3 regions of the Trichocoleus sp. DQ-A1 genome follow, and region 3 is predicted to be linked to each of the others. Evidence: predicted binding sites of a transcription regulator. Region 3 holds the regulator's gene; each other region holds the start of a gene.

Region 1 (8,132 bases), on a different contig from region 3:
GATTCGTGGCAATGATGCACTCACTCAAGAATCGATTCAAGATCCAAAACTAGCAGCTCAGATTTGGGTAGAAGGAGAAGATAAAGTTCTCAGTTTTACCTCAATCAAGAATATGCTGACAAAGCTGCAACAGCTCAAGTCTGAGGGCAAGACAGCGGCTGTAGCCTTCGTACACGATCGCGACAAAGGTTGGAAGTTATTCGCTCAAAATTCGTTCTATGTTCGGAATGGCGACCAGGTATCTGCGTTCTTACTAGAAAAAGATGCACAAGCATTTGCTGGTAAAGCTGGAGCAAAGGTTGCAAGCTTCCAGGAGTTGCAACAGCTTTATGCTAAAAATACGCAGTCAAAGGATTTAGCGGTTGCGCGATGAATGAAGGGGAGCGATCGCAACGATAGAACTATATTGATTCAAATGAGAGGTTTGTAATGGCTGTATCTCCAAAATCGGCACGAAAGACAAAAGGAGAGAAGTACAGTGTACTGAGTAGCAAATTTTTGAAGCAGCGCTCCTTGTCAAAATTAGCGCTTATAATTCTGGCACTGCTCAAAAGCCGCAATTTAAAGCGAGCAATTTCCATTGTTTTATTCTTTGGAATCTGGCAGCTTTTGTGCGTCACTCAGTTCAATTTCTTCATCAATTTCACCTTTTTACCCTCTCCAGTTGAAGTTTGGAATGCAACGGTTGAATTCTTTTCTGGCAATGCCGCTGTGCATATTACTGCCAGTCTTCAACGAGTTTTGCTGGGATTTGGAATTGCGGCTATTCTGGGCGTTAGCTTGGGCATTTTGATTGGCTGGTTTCGGCAGATTGAAGATTTAGTTTTTATTCCATTGGAGTTGCTCAGACCAATTCCCGCCGTCGCCTGGATACCGCTGGCAATTCTCATGTTTCCCAATGCAGAGTCAGGAATGGTGTACATCACATTTTTAGGCGCATTCTTCCCAATTTTGATTAGTACAATTCGGGGAGTAGAAAGTACGGATATAGTGCTGCTGCGAGTAGGACAGTGTTTGGGAGCTAAACAGTGGCACATTTTTAAAGATATTGTGGTGCCAGGAGCGATGCCCAACATTGCCAGCGGTTTGGTTATTGGTATGGGAAATGCCTGGTTTTGTTTGGTAACAGCTGAAATTTTGGCGGGTCGGTTTGGAGTGGGTTATCTAACTTGGGAGTCTTATGTTACATCGAATTATCCACCAATCGTGATGGGAATGCTGCTGATTGGTTTGATGGGTTTGATAAGCACGCTGATTGTCGATCTCTTAACGAAGTTGCTGATGCCTTGGCGAGTAATGAAAAAGCAGGGTGTGTAGTTCCCTGAAAATGAATATTCAAGTTGCCTATTTTTGGAGGTTTAGAGGCTGTGGCAACCCTAGCAAAAAAGCAGGTTAGCGCCTTGGCGAAAGGGTCAGTTGAAGTTAAAGATTTATCCGTTGCCTTTAAGCGACGAGACCAGTACGGGCCTTTGCTGGTTCTAGAATCAACAAACTTCAAAATTAATCCTGGTGAATTTGTCTGTTTGTTGGGACCATCGGGCTGCGGCAAGTCAACGATTCTAAACTTGATTGCTGGTTTTCTGAAGCCAACAAGGGGACAGGTATTAGTGGATGAGCAACCAGTTGAAAGACCGGGAGCCGATCGAGGATTTGTCTTTCAGCAATACTCGCTCCTACCCTGGAAGACCACCTTTGAGAACGTGGAATTTGGTTTAAAAATTCAGGGTATTTCCAGAGTAGAACGGACTGAATTGGTAAATAATTACCTAGACCGAGTCGGCTTGTATAAGCATCGTCATTCTTATCCTCATCAGCTATCAGGAGGAATGCAACAACGTGCAAGCATTGTGCGGGCACTTGTAAATTCACCCTCAGTATTGTTGATGGATGAACCGTTTGCAGCCTTGGATGCTCAGACTCGGCACATGATGCAGGAGTTGCTGCTGAACATTTGGAGCGATTTGAAATCCACGGTTATTTTTGTCACCCACGATATTGAAGAAGCCATCTTTTTGAGCGATCGCATTCTGGTTATGGGCGTTCGTCCAGGGCATATCAAAGAAATAGTTGTGGTGAATCTCGCTCGACCCCGCCATATAGATACGATGCTTTCACCGGATTTTGTGAATCTCAATCGGCAAGTCTTTGAATTGATTCGCGAAGAAACTCTCAAGAGTATGGAGTTGGGTTGATTAAAGCCAACCATATTTGTACTGCTCGTACAGCCCAAGTGTGTTGCTTTCGATAGCGGCTTGCCGTGTCCTTTGTTGTCCCTTTTACTAACTGCTTAAGTTCTGAGATTGATGGAGAAATTCGGTTTGAATCCAGCGATCGAGGTTAATTGTCTCTAGTCCTTCATTTCCGGGAACTAGACGCAGTTGGGCAATGTGTTGAGTAATCCAGTCGGGACGAATCATCATCTCGCAGAAAAAACGCCCAGGTTGATTCTGGTGATAGACATTGCTGAGAATTTGGGAGACGATTTCGGCATCCAGGTTTGTCCACTGGCTGATCAGAGAAAGCGCTGAGGGCGTAATGGTATACCAATATTGGGCAGCGCTTAAGGCTTTTAGGTAAGCGATTACAACTTCTGGATACTGTTCTGCTAACTCTGCACTCACCACTACACCATGAAAAGCCGGTAACACATTCAAATTGTCACCTGGCAAATAACGAAACTTGCCTTGACGATAGGCAATATCGTGAAAGGGAGCAAAATGAGCATACCCATCTGCCTGAATTGAATAACCAAAGGGCTGTGTAATGTTGGAGTTCTCTAGGGAAGCAAGCCTAACCTCGTTAAGTAAGTTTGCAGAATTGAGCGATCGCATCACCATCCCATGTGCAGAAGAACTGAAAGGAACCGCAATCACGCCTCCTCGCAAGTCTTCAATACTTTGCAGTTTGGACTTATTGGGAACAATTACGGCATTACAGGAACCATCGGGATTCGTCGAAACAAAGCTCACTAGTCGCGTCTGTCGAGTTTCACTACTGGAATTATTTTGCTGGATAGCACTCAGTAACAAGGGATAATCCCCTAAAACGCCAATATCTAGTTGTCCGGAGTGTAACCCCTGAATGATGGGTGCTCCTGTAGAAAAATCGCACCAGTGAATGCGGTATTGGGTAGAACTGTATCGCCCTTCTTTGGGTAAGAAGTGTTCTAGCAAGCCTAAGCGCTGAATCACTAAGCCCGCCGTTACTGTTGGAATCGTGCTGTTTTGAATCCCGATCGCTAAATCAATTGTCTCAGGATGTTGCAGGGAGTTGGAACGAATGATTAGGTTAGGCGATCGCAAACGCACTGGGGTTGCATGAGGACGAACAGAGGCTGGCTGTTGCTCTTGACGGTTCTCAACCAGAGCAACGAACTTTTGCATCGGGCTGGAGTTGCGCGATCGCCGATTTTGTGATGATGAGTCTGCGATCGCAGATTGGCTTAATCGTTTGGGTAACACTAGGAAAACATTACCGGATAAGGCAAATTCTTGCAGGGGAATTGCAACGAGCATTCCCGATTCACATTCAGCTTTAAATTCAAAGTTAGACGCAAATCCTAAATAATTCCCCTGCATCATGTAGGTTCGCATCAAACTCAGAGTATCAACAGTTTCAACTTGAGCAAAATCCGAAAAGTTTATCCCTAATTCAGTTAGCCGAGATTCAAAGACTAAACGACTAGGAGAGCCAGTATTTAGCATCACCCATCGCTCTTTTTGCAGCTCTTTCAAACTCAACCAGGTTTGATTCGCTACAGGATGATTTGCCGAAACAACTAAAGAATAGTGAATGGGAGCAATTGGGGTTGCTGATATTTCCGAGAACTCTGCAAAACTAATATCTGAAATTCCTATATCAATCTGACTGCTGGTAATGGCTCGATAGAGAAATTCAGCCGAGTCAAATACTACACACTGAGTCTGAATCCCAGGATACTGCTGACGGTACTGGAAGAGAATTTCAGGTAGCCATCCATTAGCGATCGCGGCTGTGCAGCCGATTTTGAGATTGCCAAATTTGCCTTTTTTGATTTCTTCGACTTTGGCAAACAATTGATTTTCAACCTCAATCAGTCTTGGCCCTTCCTCCAATAAAAACTGTCCCACCTCGGTTAGCTGAATCTTACGACCAAGACGATAAAACAGGTCAGTTCCTAGTTCAGTTTCCAAGGATTTTATTTTGGCGCTGACCGCAGGCTGAGTCAGATTTAGAGCATCAGCGGCTTCAGTAAAACTGAGGTGCCTAGCTACCTCCAGAAATACTTTAACTTGATAAACCTCCACGTTCTCTAACCCCCCAAATTGAAATTTTTATTTTACAGCTTAATGAATGAATAAAGCTAATTTATAAGATCATAAAAAACACGAATGAATAGATGGTATTTTTGGTTACAAAAAAGCTTGTGACTTTTAATTCTCTTCTCTAATATAAAAAAAGGTAAAAAAGCAGACTTAGTGAATTTATTCGTACAAAGTTATAAAAGTTTTTGCTAACTGAAGAGGAGTCAAGAGTGGATACTCAATGGATGAAGACCGATGTTCTTGTCATCGGTGGTGGTACTGCGGGAACGATGGCAGCCATCAAAGCAAAACAGGCAAATCCTGACGGAGAAGTGCTGATTTTAGAAAAAGCGAATATCCGTCGCAGTGGAGCGATCGCAATGGGTATGGATGGGGTCAATACAGCCGTCATTCCTGGTAATTCTACCCCAGAGCAATATGTTCGCGAAATTACGATTTCCAACGATGGCATCCTCAATCAAAAAGCCGTCTACCAAACTGGGAAACTGGGCTTTGAGGTCATTCAAGAACTAGAAAGTTGGGGCGTTAAATTCCAAAAAGATGCCCAAGGAGACTATGACTTAAAGCAAGTGCATCGCGTGGGGAAATATGTCCTCCCGATGCCCGAAGGAAAAGACCTCAAACAGATTTTGACCCGACAAGTTAAGCGCCACAAAGCCAAAGTCACAAATCGGGTGATGGCAACTCGCGTTCTAGTTAAAGACGGACGCGCCATAGGTGCAGTCGGGTTTGATGTGCGAAACGGCGATTTTGTGGTGATTCAAGCAAAAGCCGTCGTGTTGTGTACGGGAGCCTGCGGACGCTTAGGTTTACCCGCCTCCGGCTATCTCTACGGCACCTACGAAAACCCCACCAATGCGGGTGACGGCTACTCAATGGCGTATCACGCAGGCGCAGAACTCACCAATATTGAGTGTTTTCAAATTAACCCTCTGATGAAGGATTACAACGGTCCGGCGTGCGCCTATGTCGCCAGTCCGTTTGGCGCTTACACCGCCAATGCTGAAGGACACCGCTTTATCAGTTGCGACTACTGGAGCGGTCAGATGATGCTAGAAATCTGGAAGGAGTTGAACTCTGGTAAAGGCCCAGTTCAACTGAAGATGACTCACTTAGATGAAGACACCATTTCAGAAATTGAGTCTATTTTATGGGCGAATGAACGACCCAGCCGAGGCAGATTCCATGAAGGAAGAGGCGAAAACTACCGCACGAATGGCGTAGAGATGAATATCTCGGAAATCGGTCTGTGTAGCGGTCACAGCGCTTCTGGGGTCTGGGTGAATGAGAAAGCGGAGACGACGGTTCCGGGGTTATATGCAGCCGGAGATATGGCAAGCGTTCCCCACAACTACATGATTGGGGCGTTTGTCTTTGGTCGGTTGGCAGGTACGAATGCGGTGGATTATATCGAAGGGTTAGAGCATCTTGAACCCGATGCTGACGTTTTAGAGGCGGAAAGACAACGGATTTATGCCCCGTTGAACAACCCGAATGGCGTGCCGCATACGCAGGTGGAGTACAAATTACGGCGGTTGGTCAATGACTACCTACAGCCTCCCAAAGTAGACCACAAGATGGAAATTGGGCTGAGGAACTTTGTGCGCTATCACGAAACCCTAGAAATAATGGGTGCAAGCGACCCCCATGAACTGATGCGCTGCATGGAGGTTCACTTTATTCGCGATTGTGCTGAGATGGCAGCACGCGCCTCGCTGTATCGTCGGGAAAGCCGTTGGGGACTCTACCATTACCGCGTGGATTATCCCGATAAGAACAATGAAGAATGGTTCTGCCACGTCAATCTCAAGAAAGACGAATCAGGCGAGATGACTTTGTTCAAGCGTCCGGTTGAGCCTTATGTGGTGGACGTTGACATTGAACGAGAAGTTTATGATGTGGCGGTGCGTTAAGTTTGTTGGTTTTTAACAATTAGAGAGAGAGTTATGGCTTTAACAACGCAACGAGTTGACGTACCTGTAATCGTTGATGAATCGAAATGCTTAGAAAAGTGTACCGCTTGCATTGAAGTGTGTCCCCTCGATGTGTTAGCGAAGAACCCAGAAACGGGCAAAGCCTATATGAAATACGACGAGTGCTGGTTTTGCTTGCCTTGTGAAAAGGAGTGTCCCACCAACGCGATTACGGTTCAAATTCCCTTTTTGTTGCGATAGAGGAATAATGATGTCTGCTGATACTGAATTGAACCAAGGGTTGGAAATGCTGCGATCGCCCGACGCTAGCGATCGCCTAGTTGCCGTCAAAATGCTGCAACATTTGGGCGATGAGGATGCTCTGGAACCCTTGATTACAGCCCTGCAAGATGAGAGCATAGCTGTGCAAAAGCTTGCAGTGACGGCACTGTGGGAGTTAGCCAACCCCAAGGCAGTTCCGGCTTTAGTAGAATGTCTGGCTTCAAGCGATGAGGAGATTCGGGAAGAAGCGCTATCCGCATTGGGCGAATTAGTTTCCCCCGATCACCTGTTGCTGCTGCTAGATGCCCTGCATCGAGATGACGCAAATATGCAACTGAATGTGTTAATTCTGTTGCGGAAGATTCACGATGCTCAGTCTTTGCCCTACGTGCTGCCGTTCTTTGAGTCGGAAAATGCTCAGTTACGGGAAGCGGCAGTGACAACGCTACGCTATCTCAATCAAGTGGAACGCTGCCAACCTGCGATCGCCTTGATGTCTGACCCCGATGAGAATGTGCGGCGTTCAGCTGCCCTGACGTTAGGACATTTAGCAGATGCAGAAGTGGTTCCCAGTCTGTGTCAAGCACTCACTACCGATACCGATTGGCAAGTGCGACGCAATGCGGCAAAATCGTTGGCACTCCACGCCGATGTTGCGGCAGTTCCGGCTTTAGAAACGGCTTTGGCAGATGAGCATTGGCAGGTGCGGAAGTTTACACTTCAGGCTTTGCAAAAAACACCAACTGACCAAACCCTACCTGCGTTAGTGAAAGCGTTGGCAGATGAATACTCGGATGTGCGTCGAGATGCAGCGATCGCACTCGGTATCCTGAAGAACCCAACTGCCCTCAATGCACTCCAGCAATCCCTGGACGATCCAGACAAAGACGTGTGTATTTACGCACAACGAGCGATTCAGACGATCCAGGAGTCTACGCCAGAGACATCCAATGCCTAGCCATCAATCTCCCTTCAGCCAAACTCATTCAATAGAGGAAATTGCCACTCCTCCCGATCCGGTGACTGAATCTCGGCAACGAGAAGTTATCCAGTATCTCAAACAGGTGATTGAACCCATCCTCAAAAACGACATTGTTAGCTTAGGGATGGTGCGGAATCTGCGAGTTGTGGATGACTATATTTATCTACGCCTGTATGTGGGGAAACATCAGCATCACCTACAAGCCGAAATTCAATCGGCACTTTCACTCCTTACTTGGTGCAAGAAAATCTATATCCAACTGTGTACCATTCCTGGTGTCAGAACGACGTTGGCAATTTCCAGTGGCAAGGGGGGTGTAGGCAAGTCCACAACATCGGTTAATTTAGCCGCCGCTTTGAGTTTACAGGGGGCGAAGGTGGGTTTACTCGATGCTGATGTCTATGGCCCCAACGTCCCCCAAATGTTGGGACTGGGACAAGCAGATGTCAAGGTGATTGATACACCCAACGGTCAAAAGTTTATACCCCTAGAAGCTCACGGTATCAAAGTCATGTCCGTAGGACTGCTGGCAGAACCCGATCATCCCCTCGCTTGGCGCGGCCCCGTCCTGCACAAAATCGTGACTCAGTTTATTCAGGAGGTGGAATGGGGAGAATTGGATTACCTGCTGATTGATTTGCCTCCTGGTAC
Region 2 (8,132 bases), on a different contig from region 3:
CAGGGTAATGCTACCAGTGTAGGTAGCTTGAGCAAATAGTTCAGCGATCGCAGAGTCGAGAGGGCAGATTTGAACGGGCATTGTTACGGGTATTAACTCGATACTTCTAATATCAAGCTTTTGCCCGTCTTACTGAGTGATAAACCACTGTAAAAAATGTGACGATACCCTAGATGATCATGCGATCGCGGGTTTAAGTAAAGGTGATGAGCAGCTAATTGCTGAGTGATATAAATCACACAACTAGCCCTGCGGCTGAGACCGATCTGGGTGCGATTCTACCTTGGGCTGAACCACGACCGAAAGATACTCGCGGTAACGACAAATCTTGTCGCCACGAACATCGAAAGCGATCGCCCCTCGGTTTTGATAAGGCTTCCCCCGCAGATGCCCTTGAGAGCGAATCTCGAACACAACGGTCGTCTCGTTACTGGTGAAGCCATCTAGCGTCACCACCAGCTCATTGTTGAAAGCTTCAGACGCATACTCAAAGAAAGCAGCTGCCCGTGCTTTACCGACATTTTCCCCCTGATATTGCCCCACTGGAAACCAGAAGCTAAAGTCATCCGCAAGCATTTCCAAAAACGGTTCCCACTTGCCGGTTCCCATCCCCTGAGTGAAGTGCCCAAATGCACGCTGGGCAGTTTCCATCGTGCTTTGTTGTGTTTGTGCCATGTTTGTAAGCTGCTGCAACTAAATCAATTGTGGCAAAAACAAGCGGAGAGAAGCCGTAGAAATCTCATCGGAACCGCAGGATGCCTGCTTGCACGCTTCGGATGCCGCTACCAGCTACTAGCACCCTCGATATATTGTCCCACCGATAATTAGTGCAGAGGAACTTTCAAAAATGCGGCAAAATTGAGATGCGAATCTTCGGAGACAAGCAGGGATGAATAGCAACCAAAATGAGGGGCAGGCTTCGATTCTGCCCTTACCTGAAGATAGTGACACAATGCGGATACGACCTTGGGGCACAGTCACTGTTTTAGAAGAAGGGCAACGCTACCGGATTAATCGCATTGAACTCAACCCAGGTCATCACATTAGTACCCAAATGCACTATCACCGCAGCGAACACTGGATCGTTGTATCTGGCACCGCCAAAGTGATTTGTGATGGTAAAGAGACAACCTTAATTCAAAAACAGTCAACCTACGTGCCGATGTCTACAGCTCATCGGGTTGAAAATCCAGGGTGTATTCCTCTCGTGATGATTGAAGTCCAAAATGGAGAATACCTTGGAGAAGATGACATCATCCGTTTCGACGACGCGGAAACCTAACATCGCAAAATCAAAGGATATCGTGGTTCTCACTTGAATCAAATACAAGAGCGAACCCCTAGCCTATTCTCTATAAGGGAAGGGGCTAGGGGTTTTATACAAACACAGAAATATAGAAATACTTCTTGAAGGTTCTTTAAAATTGACGAAAAATCTGGATGAACATTACCCTTGCAATTGCAGCTTGACAAGAGTGGAATCCCTCCTATAAACCTTGCAATTGCAGCTTGACAAGAGTGGAATCCCTCCTATAAACCAAAAGGTCTATCACAAATCGTAACTTGATTTGATCTAGCCCTGCCGTCCTGCCCTAGTAAAGATAGCCAAAATCTATTAAATTTGAGGCATTCATTTTAACGAAATTCTGGGAATTTAATTTTTGAAAAAGTCAAGTATTTAATTAAAGTAAAACCTGAAATTTTACGATACTGTAATTTGTTCTCGTATCCAAGTTCTAAAAGCTCTCATTGTCTTATTCCTACCAATAGCTTTTACCTGCCTCAAATACTGAGGAATCACCTCAATAAGCGGTAAATTAGGAAAAATCAGACTAAAATCTGACTCGATATACTTACCGTCTCGTATTATATTAATTTGTAACTTCCCTTTTTCAAATCGCCAAAGCTCAGGCACTCCTAATGCTTCATAAATACTCGGATGAGTGCGAGAAGTTATATCTATCTCTAAGGCTAAATCTGGAGGTGGGTCGATGGATAAGTCTAATTTTTCTTTTCCTCGTACTGCTGCTTCATTTTGAATATAAAAACAGTTATCGGGTTCTATCCCTTTCAGCATATCCCGGTTTTTAAAAGTAGTAGAACCAAGAGGATAAAAATCAATATCTAGTTCTTCTAGAATAATTTCAATAAAGTTGCTGATAAACAGTTTATTGGTTTCATGCTCTGACAAGGGTGTCATGATTTCTAATATTCCATTGTCATAAGCTACTCTTGACGCACGATGTTCGCCTAACTCTTCTAAAATGGTTTCAAATTCTTGCCAGGTTATATCTTCTAGAAAAACTTTATGACCAGGCGGGATATTAAATCGCTTTAATTCCAATAGCATCTTTAAGCCTCATCTTCAATATTAGGAAAGTAAGGTGGGGAATGCCCACCCTACTTTAATTATCGACTAGCGCAACGCACCAGAGGGAATACCCAAAATATCCTCAATCTTGGGCATATCTTCCAAGGAAACTACGCGACCTTCATCCTCAAAATTAGCGATTTGGTCGAAGTTGAGATAGCGATACAAATCACCTGCAAAAGGATGAATTTTCTTCGCCACAATGTCCATGTATTCTTGCACTGTGGGAATGCGTCCTAACATCGCACAAACAGCAGCTAATTCAGCCGAACCGAGATAAACTCGCGCATCTTTGCCCATGCGATTATTGAAGTTGCGAGTGGAAGTTGAAAATACGGTTGTACCGTCATCCACACGCGCCTGATTTCCCATGCAGAGACTACATCCCGGCATTTCTGTACGCGCACCTGCGGCATCAAATACGCTATAAACACCTTCTTCCTTGAGTTGGTGTTCATCCATTCGGGTTGGGGGACAAATCCAGAGGCGAGTTTTAACTGCTGCTTCGCCTTCCAACACTTTCGCAGTGGCGCGATAATGACCAATATTCGTCATACAAGAACCGACGAATACTTCTTGTACGGGGTCATTCTGAACCTCGGACAGCAACTTAACATTATCTGGGTCATTGGGTGCGGCGACGATTGGTTCCTTGATTTCGTTCAAGTCAATCTCGATAATTTCCGCATATTCTGCATCTGAATCGGCTTCCATTAATACGGGATTTGCCAACCATTCTTCCATTTTTGCAACGCGGCGCATGATGGTACGGGCATCTTGATAACCCCGCGCTACCATATTTTTCATCAGCGCTACGTTGGAACGCAGATATTCAGAAACTGTCTCGATACTTAACTTAATTGTGCAGCCTGCACAAGAACGTTCGGCACTGGCGTCGGTAAGTTCAAAAGCTTGCTCAACTTTTAAATTTGGCAAGCCTTCAATTTCCATGATTCGCCCGGAGAAGATGTTTTTCTTATTCTGCTTCTCTGCTGTTAGCAAACCTTTTTGAATTGCTACGTAGGGAATCGCGTTCACAATATCCCGAAGCGTCACACCGGGTTGCAACTCGCCTTTGAACCGCACTAAAACGGATTCTGGCATATCCAAAGGCATCACGCCCAAAGCTGCTGCAAAAGCAACTAAGCCGGAACCGGCGGGGAAGGAAATTCCCAAGGGGAAGCGGGTGTGGGAGTCGCCGCCCGTTCCTACGGTATCGGGTAGCAACATCCGGTTTAGCCAAGAATGGATAATGCCATCGCCAGGACGTAAGGCGACGCCACTGCGAGAGGCAAAGAAATCGGGCAGTTCGTGGTGGGTTTTGATGTCAACGGGCTTCGGATAAGCGGCGGTGTGGCAGAAACTCTGCATCACCAAATCTGCACTGAAGCCGAGACAGGCGAGTTCTTTCAACTCGTCGCGGGTCATAGGGCCAGTGGTATCCTGAGAACCAACCGTTGTCATCAGCGGTTCGCAGGAAGTGCCGGGACGCACACCATTGAGTCCGCAAGCTTTCCCGACCATCTTCTGCGCTAGAGTAAATCCCTTGCCGGTATCGATGGGCGGTCGAGGACGGATGAAGATTGGGCTGGGTTCTACTAATCCGAGGGCAATTCTGGTTTTATCGGTGAGGGTGCGTCCAATCAGGAGGGGAATTCGTCCGCCTGCGCGTACTTCGTCGGTGATGGTATCGGGTTTGAGGCTGAAGGTGGATATCACTTCGCCAGATTCGTTGGTAATTTCACCTTTGTAGGGATGAATGGTGATTACCATGCCGGTTTCCATCTGGGTGACATCGCACTGGATGGGTAATGCACCGGCATCTTCGGCGGTGTTGAAGAAAATCGGCGCGATCGCATTCCCTAATATATATCCCCCTGCCCGTTTATTAGGTACGAAGGGTATATCGTGCCCGATGTGCCACAAAACGGAGTTAATCGCAGATTTCCGGGAAGAACCCGTTCCGACGACATCCCCTACATACGCTACGGGATGCCCTTTTTTCTTCAACTCGACAATCGTTTCCAAACTTCCCGGTTGCCGAGATTCCAGCATTGCCAAGGCGTGCAAGGGAATATCCGGGCGGGTTGTGGCATGGGTTGCGGGAGATAAATCGTCGGTGTTCGTCTCTCCGGGCACCTTGAAGACGGTGACGGTAATCGCTTCTGGCAAGGTGGGACGACTGGTAAACCACTCCGCCGCCGCCCAAGCGTCAATGACTTGCTTGGCATAGGAATTCGTCTCGGACAATTCCAAGACATCGTGGAAGGCATCATACACCAGCATGATTTTGCTTAAAGCTGTTGCGGCGGCTGATGCCAATTCATCGTCAGATTTGAGTAAATCTATCAACGATTGCACGTTGTAGCCGCCTACCATTGTTCCCAGCAGTTCTACTGCATAGATGGGAGTCACTAGAGGGCTAATGGTTTCGCCTTTGGCGACAGCGGTGAGAAAGCCAGCTTTCACGTAAGCAGCTAGATCGACGCCTGGAGGAATGCGATCGCGCAGCAATTCCAACAACGTCTCTTCTTCACCCGCTGGAGGATTTTTCAACAAGTCGCACAATTGAGAAGTCTGCTGGGCATCCAACGGCAGTGGTGGAATTCCGAGTGCCGCCCTCTCAGCGACGTGTTGACGATAAGATTCAAGCATTTTCAAGTCTCCTAATCTCAGCAAAATTTGGGGGCGGTAGCGCTTTTATCGCATCGCTTTTGTGTTCTCAATCGGAAGGATGCGATTCACACGCTTTTGCCCTCGATAGTTAGAAGTCAACACAAGGTATGGCGCTACTACTTAAGTCGCAGATCACCTTTATTAATTATTGTGAAAAAATGGAATAAAATTTGTAGGATTCGCTGCAACTACCCTTACCCGTAACGGTTGATCTGGCAGGATACATTCCCATAAAAAAAGGGCGATCGCTCTCTATCGCCCACGTAGCTTTATAAACCAGGAATCCGTCGTCTTCAGCTTTGAAGATTTCGTGCTTAGATAAGATTTTACACCTAAAGGGGGAGGAGTGCGCTCCTTCACTCTTTACGGTTGAGTCAGCAGTAATTGCTGACTCAACCGCAAGCACAGCCAGATATTCTGGAAACTCCTAGAGGCACAATGTCAGTTGCTTCGACTCTGCTTCTAGAAGACGAATTAGATTTTCATCACCTTTGGCTTTAGCAACCTGTATCCGATGTTCCAGGCTGCGGTGGATATTCGCTAAGTGACTTTTAGCCGCGTTATCCAACACTTTTCGACGAGTTGTATCGGTTGGCAATTTCCGATCGCCTAGAGGTGCGATCCCTTCGCATGAGATTTGCCTCTCTAGAGCATCCCTAGTCGTGCCGGTTTTGCCGATAAAGTAGGGGACTCCCCGATAGTTCAAGTTAACAATCGCATCGGGAACTGCAATATGTCTGGGATATGCAACGTTGTAAGTCTGTCCCCGATACTTACCCACAATCTCGCTTTCGGTTACTTCCAGCGTGGGTGAAGTTTTTTCGTAGCTGACGCCGCGATAAGAGAGTTTCATAAGTTTCGCCTCCGATTGAGTTTCCTGAGTATTTGTGACTAAGCAAGGCACGCTGCTTCGCGATCGCGCTCTACTTTTATTCCCCAGAGCCACTGACGGCTATGAATACTCAGTCAGTGGTGAACTAGCTAATTTATTTCTGTATCTATTTTTACATTTTTCCTTTTAAAGTGTCAATTTTTAAGAGATTTTAAGAAAATCTTTTGAGCGATCGCTAGGAAATCGTCCAACTAGACTCTACTGGCTGCTGATGCCTATTGCTTTACCTGATTTAGTTGCCGGGAGAAGCGAAAAGTAGCTGTACAAATCGGGAAACAATCAATGGTTCATCAACGACACTAAAATTAGTCAAGAACCCTCTATCGGAAGTATTAAACTTCGTCTACCTCCTCAGAAGGATAAACAACTCGATTTTAGTGGTGCCAAGAAAAATTATGAAACCCAAAAGCTTTTCTGCGTTACAAATTTTAATCAAAAGAACCGCCATTCTAATCATTGCGGCTTTCGTGCTGGTTGTGGTTTTTGTGAATCGGGCAAATGCAAACGGGGCGGAGTTCCTGGTAAGTAACGGCAATAATTTCGATGTCAATGAAATTCAATTTAAGCGAGTTGAATATGTCGGACAATGTCCGGGAACTGTGATGAATCCGGGCACTAGAAAAGCTCAGTTTGTTTCCAAATCAACTCCACCCGCACCTAAAAGGAAAGTGACAATCCGAAACGTGACTCAGGGCATGAAGAGTAATCCTTATCCCTACACGAGCAGAGGTTACAGTGAAGGGCAATATTCTCAAGGCGTTGATTTGAGTTTGGGAAATAGCCATCAAACTCGTACTTTTGCAGTTTTAGAAGGCGAAAATAAGTTTGAGTATGAAATTAAAGAAGGAGAAAGAATAATTGAACAAGGCACTTTTACAGCGGAAGTTTCTGTCAAAGATGTTGGAGTTTTTCCCCGCGATACCATTTGTGAGGAAAAATTAGAATGTCGGGACGATGGAGACTGTTACGACAGAAACGGCAAGAAGAGAGGAAGTCGTCAAAGATGCTATACAACGAATACCTGCCATTGTCCTGACTGATGAGACTTATGCAGCTGGCAAGTCACGCAGGAAATAGAAGCGATCGCCTCGCCACTGGTAGATTGACGTTTCAACTCAATCCGTGATGAAAATAGGTATGCAGTTCGATAGATACACATTTGCCAGCACATGCAACAGCTGTCTCTCCCTTTGAATCTACCTGGTATTGAGCCAGACAAGGTTGTTTGGTTTAAGGAAATCTTGCGATCGCTCGGCGTCAGCCGTTGCCCAGCTTGGCCCGATCAATTTGGCAAATCTCTTCATAAATGGTTCACTCAACGAGGAGTTTCTCCCATCAGAACCTTGAGCTTGTTCTCTGGTGGTGGTGGCCTAGATATTGCCTTTCATGACGCCGGGTTTGATATTGTTGAGATGGTTGAGCTTGAAGCCAAATATGTACAGACATTAGAAAAGAACTCGAGGTCAGGGAAATGGCTAGAAAATTCCAAACCAATTTGCACTGATATTAAAGAATTTATTCCTAGCCCCGATCTAAAAGTAGATTTCATCATCGGCGGACCACCGTGTCAAACCTTCTCAGCAGCAGGTCGTCGAGCATCTGGCGTCGCCGGAACGAGCGATTCTCGCGGCACTCTTTTTCAAGAATATGTCCGTTTATTAAAGATGCTTCAGCCAAAAGGATTCCTGTATGAAAACGTCTATGGAATCACTGGAGCGCAAAAAGGAGAAGCTTGGAAAGAAATCCAAAATGCTTTTAAGGAAGCAGGCTATATAATTCATTTTCGCGTTCTTGATGCAGCTGATTATGGTGTTCCGCAACATCGAGAGCGTTTGTTTATTGTTGGAATTCGTGAAGGTAATTATTTATTTCCCTATCCAACTCATGGCCCAGATTCTCCCAATCAAGAACCTTTCTACTCAGCAGGAGAGGCAGTTGAAGGCGCTAATAAAACGGATGTAGACTTAGGTATTGGAGGGCGATACGGACACCTTCTTACAAATATACCACCTGGTCTAAATTACAGCTTTTATACAGAGGAAATGGGGCATCCAAACCCAGTGTTTAGCTGGCGATCAAAGTTCTCAGATTTTCTCTATAAAGCTGATCCTCAGATGCCGGTACGGACTATTAAAGCGCAAGGAGGACAATACACTGGCCCCTTTAGCTGGAAAAACCGTAGATTCACACTTG
Region 3 (8,132 bases):
GTATACGGCATACCAACTCCCAGTGTCTTGATGCTGATCTACTCCCTTATTGTGCAATCTCGATTATGAACTGGCACACTACTTGACCATTCATGCAGGAGGTCTAATGAAACGAGAGCTGGGTGAAGATTTCCCCAACTCTCATTGCCTTGATCGGGGTGTATCTGCAAAGAAACCTATAACACACCTTTAGAACTGGGGATCGTACCGCCACGACGGGGATCGACTTCGATTGCCATGCGGAGCGATCGCGCAAACGCTTTGAACGTCGCTTCAATAATGTGGTGCGAATTAATTCCATCGAGTTGGCGAATGTGCAGCGTCATCTGGCTGTGATTGACCAACGCCACAAAAAATTCCCGCACTAGCTGAGTGTCATAAGTCCCGACTCGCTGAGTCGGAATCTCCAAGCCATAGCTGAGGTGGGGGCGTCCGGAAAAATCTAACGCTACCTGAACCAACGCTTCATCGAGAGGGGCGAGGAAATTCCCAAATCGGACAATTCCTTTGCGATCGCCCAGTGCTTGATGCAACGCCATTCCTAGGGTAATTCCCACATCTTCATTGGTATGGTGGTCATCAATTTCCAAGTCTCCCGTCGCGGCTACATCCAAATCAATCAGGCTGTGAGAGGCGATTTGATGCAGCATATGGTCTAAAAACGGAATGCCAGTTTTTGCATTGCAAGTGCCATTCCCGTCTAATTTGACGGTGACGATAACATCCGTTTCGCCCGTCTTGCGGGGAACCCTTGCCATGCGAGGAGACAAAAGCTGTTCAATGCTTGGAGAAGGTGTAAATTGGCGATCGCGTGCCTGCATCGCAGATGCTCACTCAAGAAAATAAAGTTAAGTTTATTATCCTACGTTACTGAGCATTTGGGAGACGCGAAAGCCTTAAAAATGCAAAATTAAAAATTAAAAATTAGCAGAATCTTTGCTTTTTAATTTTTAATTTTTAATGTTTGATTCTTTTTACATCCCCATAATCTCGTATCCCGCATCGACATACAGCACCTGACCTGTAATGCCACTTGCCAAATCGCTACACAAGAAAGCAGCCGCATTTCCCACTTCTTTCTGAGTTACAGTGCGTCGCAGCGGTGCCACTTCCTCAACGTGATGGATCATATCCAGAATGCCACCTACCGCCGACGATGCCAAAGTACGGATGGGACCCGCCGAAATTGCATTCACGCGAATATTCTGCGGTCCTAATTCAGATGCCAGGTAACGGACACTCATTTCCAGTCCAGACTTGGCAATTCCCATCACGTTGTAGTTGGGGATCACCTTAACGCCGCCTAGATAAGTCAGCGTGACAATGCTGCCACCTTCTGTCATCAGTGGTTTTGCTGACCCAGCAAGTTGTACCAGCGAATAGGTACTAATTTCTAGAGCTTGGGTGAAGCCAGCACGAGTAGTGGTACTAAAATCACCTGATAAATCTTCCTTGTTCGCAAAAGCAAGACAATGGATCACGATGTCTAGCTTGCCCCACTTATCGCGGATGGCGTCAAATGTAGACTGAATTTGGGTCTCATTCTGGACATCGCAGGGTAAAAATAAGCTGGGGTTGAGGGGTTCTACCAACTCTGCCACTTTTTTTTCAAAGCGGCCTCGGTCGTCTGGCAGGTAAGTTACTCCTAGATTCGCACCCGCTTGGTGCAGTTGCTGAGCAATCCCCCAGGCGATCGATCGATTGTTGGCAATGCCGGTGACAAGGGCGTTTTTTCCGGTTAAATCTAGCATAAATGTCGATTTTGAAGGCAATATTAGAGGATATCCGATTTAGGGGAGTATTCAAGATCGCGATCGCCCGGAGCAAGGCTGTCTAGTACGGGTAAGGAGCGTGCCTCCTTACTCACCATGCATCCCACCCGATAGCGCAGATACTGTCAAGATATCAACATTTTCCGTCATAATCTTACTTGCCTTGAGCAGGGAGAGAACTAAAGAAGGTAGCCGGGGAAACTACTTTAAAATTTTGTATCAAATAGCACAAAAACCGCTTGGAAGTCAGTTTATCTGTGTCTAATGTCAGAAAACTCTCATAGTTGTTTTGCTATGGTTAAAGTTCCTCCGACAGAAAGTTGCAGAAGTCTGTAGGGCAGCATTTAGGAAAAAGGAAGTGGCAGTGACGCAAGATAGACCGCTAGCAGCTGTGTTCCGTCAACTGGGAGGTGGGGCGTTTCCACCCGTGGTGGAAACTTTTGAGCGGGGCAAGACGATCTTTTTCCCAGGAGACCCGGCTGAACGGGTATACTTTTTGCTCAAAGGTGCAGTAAAGCTGTCTCGCGTGTATGAAGCTGGGGAAGAAATTACCGTGGCGCTGCTGCGAGAAAACAGCGTTTTTGGAGTACTGTCCTTAATTACAGGGCATCGTTCGGATCGGTTTTATCACGCTGTAGCATTTACGCCAGTGGAGCTGCTTTCGGCACCGATCGATCAGGTAGAGCAATCGCTCAAGGATAATCCAGAGCTATCGATGTTGATGCTGCGGGGGCTTTCTTCGCGCATTTTGCAAACAGAAATGATGATTGAGACATTAGCTCACCGAGATATGGGATCGCGCTTGGTGAGTTTTCTGTTGATTCTGTGCCGTGATTTTGGCGTTCCTACCGCCAATGGAATTACGATCGATCTGAAGCTTTCTCACCAAGCGATCGCTGAAGCAATTGGCTCCACTAGGGTAACAGTCACCCGCTTACTGGGAGATTTGCGGGAGGAAAAAATGATTTCTATCCACAAGAAAAAAATTACGGTACACAACCCAGTTACACTGAGTCAGCAGTTTACTTGAAAACAGCTAGAGGCTCTGGTCAGGTTGTCGGTTAGGTTGTCGGTTAAAACGGTATGGTAGCTCAGCAGGTTATCAAGTTTTAACATTTAGTCGGGGTTGAGTTAAAAGGTCTCAGGTTTTAAGCGGATAGTTTTCAACCTTCCAACCTTTAACCTTTCCGATTTCACCTTCGATCTTTAATTCCTGTTAACCCTTTCTCTAGCCTGCAATGCGATAGGCTGTAACTGGAATGACTGTAGCAGACAATGACCGACAGTGCGCTCTTCCTAATTTTGTCTATTTTAGTGTTGGGAAGCGTCATCGCAACGGTAGGCGATCGCATTGGCACGCGCGTGGGAAAAGCACGCCTGTCGTTGTTCAATCTGCGTCCCCGCAAAACAGCTGTTTTGGTAACGATTCTGACGGGGCTAACGATTTCTGCCTCAACACTAACAATCATCTTCGCGACCAGCGAACAATTGCGGATTGGAGTTTTTAGACTTCAAGAAGTGCAGAAAAAACTCAAGACAGCAAGTAAGGATATTGCTAAAGCGAACGAGCAGAAACGGAAAACCGAAAGCGAACTTGCTAAAACCGCCGCCCAAAAAGAGCAAGTCGAAAAGGAACTCGCTCAAGCTCGCACCCAGCAATCTGTCGCTCAGCAGCGCTTAGATGCGATTAATCGATCTTTGGCAGCTGCGCTGGCTAAACAAGGCCAGACGGAGGCGCAACTAAATCAAACTCAAAGCGAACTGAGTCGGGTCGCCAGCAGCTTTCAGCAAACCCAAAAACAGCTGACCTCTGTCTCTGGGCAAGCGAAGACGCTACGTTCGGAAATCCAACAACTTCAAGCAGAACGCCAAGAATTGCTCCAGCAGCGAAATCAAGTCAGAGCTGAAATTACTGAATTCAAAGCGAAAGTGACTCAGCGCGACCAAAAAATTGCCCAGCAAGACCGAGCAATTAGCCAACGCGATGAGCAAATTCTCAAGCGGGATCAAGCCCTTGTCGAACTTGATGAGAAACTTGCTGCCTTTCGGAAGAGCCTGAGCGATCGCGATGAGCAAATTGCCCAGCGAGACAAAGCCTTATCTCTACTTGACAACAAAATTTCTCAACGAGATGAGGTGATTGCCCAGCGAGAAAATCGCCTTAAAGAACTCGAAAAACAACAAGCTTCCCTAGAGCAGGAAGTGGCAACCTTAGAACAGTATTACCAGTCTTATCAAACTTTGCGTCAGGGTAGTCTGGCACTGCTGCGCGGTCAGGTTCTGGCGGCTGGCGTTTTTCGTATTGTCGAGCCAGCCGCAGCCCGACAGGTCATTGAGCAGCTGTTACGGGAAGCGAATCGGACAGCGATTAAAGCGACCCAACCCGGTCTCAACAAGGTGGCGAACGAACGGGTCGTGCAAATTACAGAGGCACAAGTAGAGCAACTGATCAACCAGATTCAGGATGGTCGAAACTATGTAGTCCGAGTTTTTTCGGCTGGTAACTATGTCCAGGGAGAAAAGCAGGTACAAGTCTTTGCAGACGCCGCACCCAATCAAGTTGTATTCCGCACTGGTGAAGTCGTAGCAACGACATCTGCCGATCCTTCAAACATGACCGACCAACAAATTCGGCAGCGGATTGACCTGCTGCTTGGAGCATCCCAGTTCCGAGCTACTCGCGCGGGGATTTTGGGCGATACAGTTCAGGTTGGCGATAATCGAATTGTTAGCTTGATTCGGTTTATCGAGCAGTTGAAAAAGCACAATAAGCCGATTTCTCTGAAAGCGGTCGTGGCTGAGGACGCCTATATTGCCGGACCCATGAAATTAAATTTGGAGGCGGTTGAAGACGGAGAAGTTGTGGTCAGGATGTAATTTATTAGTCATTAGTGATGAGATGATGACTAATGGCAATTAACCATTTGTAAATTAGCGATTAGCCAATTCAGATGATTTTAGGGTTCGATCCAGGGCGCGATAAGTGTGGTTTAGCCGTAGTGGGGAAAGACAATTCTCTGCATTACCACCAGGTTGTACCAGCAGAAGCAGCGATCGCAACGATCCTTGACTTATGTGAAGAGTACCCAATTGATACTCTGGTGATGGGCGATCAAACCACTTCCAAAAGTTGGAAAAAGAAACTTCAGCAATTTCCAACGTCGGTGCCAATTGTCCTGGTAGATGAGCGCTACAGTACATTGGAAGCACGCGATCGCTATTGGCAAATGTACCCTCCCCAAGGTTTAGGACGCCTGATTCCCCAAGGGATGCGGAGTCTACCCCGACCAATCGATGACATTGTTGCCATCCTCCTCATCGAAAGATACATGAAGCAACGAGAGACGAGGAACTAGGAAACTCTGTCATTCTTAACTTTCTTAATTTAAACTGAACTCAAAACTCAAAACTTTTAAAGTTCCGCCCGGATCGTAAACGCATAGTCCCCTCCAGGCTCTAGCTGGTAATCTTTCTGTTCTAAAAATCGACCCAGAGGTTCCTGAATTAAAGCGCGTCCCAAAGAAGGTGTCACCGACAATTGACCCTGTCGGAAACACCACTGGAACTGCCATTCATATTCTGCCGCCGTGACTTCCCCTGCTAGAAAGCCCCGTTGCCAGGAAAGATGGGTAATTCGGACGTGGGCAGTAGTTTGAGGTAAACGCTTAGAACTCACAATCGCTGTGCCGATCAAATACCTTCATTCAGCAACAATACTAAACTTATTGCGATCGCCTTCGAGATAACATCATTCTCACAGCTGATACTGAGCTGGCACGAACCGAGTAAAAATATCCCTCTGGATATGGAAAGTGCCAGACTAGATCGGTATTGACTAGGATGAAAGAAGAGTAACATCTGAGCAAAAAAGGTGCAATTTTGAGTCGTTTATCGTCTGACCGAACCCCAAATGCCAGCCAGTTCCCTTCACAAACCCCGGACGCGACAGATTTGGATCGGGAACTAGATAACGCCATTTTGAGCTTTGATGACATCCAAGCAGAACTGAATTACAAAAAGGCGCAAAATGCTCTGCGAGACTTGGTAGATAACCTGGATCTCACTCCTCAAGAGCGGACGGGACTGGAATCCGAGATTAATGATTTGGCAACGATGCTGGAGAAGCTAGATCGCTCAGTCGTCCAGATTGCCGCCTTTGGGATGGTGGGACGGGGTAAATCTTCAGTACTGAACGCCTTATTAGGTCAGAACGTGTTTGAAACGGGACCGCTTCATGGCGTCACCCGCACCCATCAAGGTGCCAGCTGGCAACTGACTCAGGAGAATGAGACGGGAAGCGTCAGCGATATCCTACGAGTCACGCTGCCGAGTGCGGGCAATTCCCAAATCGAGCTAATTGACACCCCTGGAATTGACGAAGTAGACGGAGAAACCCGCGAAACCTTAGCCAGACAAGTTGCCAGACAAGCAGACTTGCTGCTGTTTGTCATTTCGGGCGACATGAACAAGGTGGAATACGAGGCGCTCTCGCAATTGCGGGAAGTCGGTAAACCGATGTTGCTGGTATTTAACAAAATTGACCAGTATCCGGATGCCGACCGGATGGCGATTTATCGCAAAATTCGGGATGAACGGGTGCGGGAATTGCTCTCACCGGATGAAATTGTAATGGTTGCTGCCTCTCCCCTGGTGGCGCAGGCGGTTCGCCGTCCTGACGGAACGAGGGCAGTGCAGCGACGACCGGGAACGCCCCAAGTTCTGGATTTGAAGCTGAAAATTCTGGAAATTTTGCACCGAGAAGGCAAGGCTTTGGTAGCGCTCAACACCATGCTGTATGCCGATGATGTGAACGAACAGATGATTGCTAGGAAGATGCAGATTCGCGATGAAAGTGCGAATCAGATCATCTGGAAAGGGGTGATGACGAAGGCAGTTGCGATCGCCCTCAACCCGGTCACGGTTGTCGATCTTCTCAGCGGTGCCGTCATCGACGTGGCAATGATTCTCACCTTATCTAAACTCTACGGCATCCCCATGACCCAGCCGGGAGCGGTGGGACTGCTACAAAAAATTGCCATCAGTATGGGCGGAATTAGTGCTAGCGAACTTTTGGCAACTTTGGGACTGAGTTCCCTGAAAAGTCTCTTAGGACTCTCCGCACCCGCAACGGGTGGGGTGTCTTTAGGTCCCTATCTATCAGTTGCCGTGACTCAGGCAGGTGTTTCAGGGGTTTCTTCTTACGGGATTGGACAAGTCACTAAGACTTACTTGGCGAACGGCGCTTCCTGGGGTCCCGATGGCCCAAAAGCCGTGGTAAGTCGCATTCTGACTTCACTGGATGAAGCCTCAATTTTGAATCGGATTAAGAATGAGTTGAGTGCAAAGTTAGTGAATTAAAACAAGCGATCGCTCTTTTTAAAAACAAGCGATCGCTTGTTTTTTATTACTTGAAATTCATCTAATTCGATTTATAAACACATCGATCAGTGCAACTGATCGATGTGTTTTATTTAGCTCGAATATACTTATAATAAAATGCTTGTTTTGTGCATGTTAAAGTCATAATATAGTAATTGTATTTGTCTGACTAGACGTTGTAGTTGGAGCGCGGAGGACAATGTCCTCTGCGCGAGTTCCAGAAAAGGTACTAAAAAGCAAATCAAAATATAGATATTATAAATAAATTGTAAACTCTCTTTTTTCCAACCTCTATAGCAAAAAGAATGGAAGATAAGTCTTTATTAGATGATATTAACCAAGCTTTCTCAGCCTTCAAAAAGCCTTTGATCATCCCTATTCTTCCAAAAAAGGGAGTTATTGAGGGTGAATATTTAGCGATTCAGCGAGATTTTGGTGAAGTTTTAAAAGATGAAATGAGCGACGAGCAATGCTCAATGATGATCTGTGATTACTCGCTCATTTCGGATGAAGCTTTGTGTTACTTTCTCCCCAGGCTAGCCAGAAGTGTTTTGCAAGAGAGAGGTTTTTCAGACTTATTTTGCAGCCGAATTGAAAAAATCAATGAGATTTTCCTAAATCGAGAGCAAAAAGCTATACTGAATCGCCTTATTATTACCCTTAAAGATATTGAAAAAGAATTAGAACTAGAGGAAAAGCATGAACTAGAACAGTCTTGGGCAGACTGGGAAGAGTCTTTAGGACAAAGTCAGAATGAAAATGACAAACTCTTATTGGCTATAGCTAGAAACAATATTGATGAGGTTAAAAGCTTAATTAACCAAGGGGCTAATGTAACAGAACAAGACAAGAATGGAAACTCACCCTTAGATATTGCCAAGTATAAAGGACACACCAAAATACTTGAGTTGCTCAAGCAAGCAGGTACTAAGGAATGATGGTGCGTGAGGAACATTTGAAAAGGGTGGACACGGATGCCCA

Evidence for each region. Region 3 encodes NtcA, which controls nitrogen genes in cyanobacteria. Its sites were predicted from a motif close to TTTGTANNNNNNNNTACAAA; they were not measured.
Region 1: a site for NtcA is predicted at 4,379-4,398, ahead of NDI33_RS14055 (fumarate reductase/succinate dehydrogenase flavoprotein subunit). Genes of this name have one in related genera too.
Region 2: a site for NtcA is predicted at 6,039-6,058, ahead of NDI33_RS05225 (DUF4278 domain-containing protein). Genes of this name have one in related genera too.

Annotation. Positions count from the first base shown of each region.
Region 1 covers NZ_JAMPKE010000012.1:94,109-102,240, forward strand. Annotated here, with positions in the region: gene NDI33_RS14035 (ABC transporter substrate-binding protein) at 1-373, shown strand, start outside; gene NDI33_RS14040 (ABC transporter permease) at 430-1,317, shown strand; gene NDI33_RS14045 (ATP-binding cassette domain-containing protein) at 1,368-2,192, shown strand; gene NDI33_RS14050 (LysR substrate-binding domain-containing protein) at 2,280-4,286, opposite strand; gene NDI33_RS14055 (fumarate reductase/succinate dehydrogenase flavoprotein subunit) at 4,514-6,217, shown strand; gene NDI33_RS14060 (ferredoxin family protein) at 6,251-6,478, shown strand; gene NDI33_RS14065 (HEAT repeat domain-containing protein) at 6,489-7,457, shown strand; gene NDI33_RS14070 (P-loop NTPase) at 7,450-8,132, shown strand, end outside.
Region 2 covers NZ_JAMPKE010000003.1:192,041-200,172, forward strand. Annotated here, with positions in the region: gene NDI33_RS05200 (hypothetical protein) at 1-81, opposite strand, end outside; gene NDI33_RS05205 (nuclear transport factor 2 family protein) at 244-675, opposite strand; gene NDI33_RS05210 (phosphomannose isomerase type II C-terminal cupin domain) at 953-1,282, shown strand; gene NDI33_RS05215 (Uma2 family endonuclease) at 1,703-2,350, opposite strand; gene acnB (bifunctional aconitate hydratase 2/2-methylisocitrate dehydratase) at 2,417-5,026, opposite strand; gene NDI33_RS05225 (DUF4278 domain-containing protein) at 5,475-5,900, opposite strand; gene NDI33_RS05230 (hypothetical protein) at 6,335-6,979, shown strand; gene NDI33_RS05235 (DNA cytosine methyltransferase) at 7,181-8,132, shown strand, end outside.
Region 3 covers NZ_JAMPKE010000043.1:33,159-41,290, reverse strand. Annotated here, with positions in the region: gene hisB (imidazoleglycerol-phosphate dehydratase HisB) at 177-821, opposite strand; gene fabI (enoyl-ACP reductase FabI) at 975-1,751, opposite strand; gene ntcA (global nitrogen regulator NtcA) at 2,131-2,802, shown strand; gene NDI33_RS24900 (DUF3084 domain-containing protein) at 3,048-4,649, shown strand; gene NDI33_RS24895 (pre-16S rRNA-processing nuclease YqgF) at 4,724-5,128, shown strand; gene NDI33_RS24890 (DUF3146 family protein) at 5,185-5,448, opposite strand; gene NDI33_RS24885 (GTP-binding protein) at 5,724-7,130, shown strand; gene NDI33_RS24880 (ankyrin repeat domain-containing protein) at 7,457-8,089, shown strand.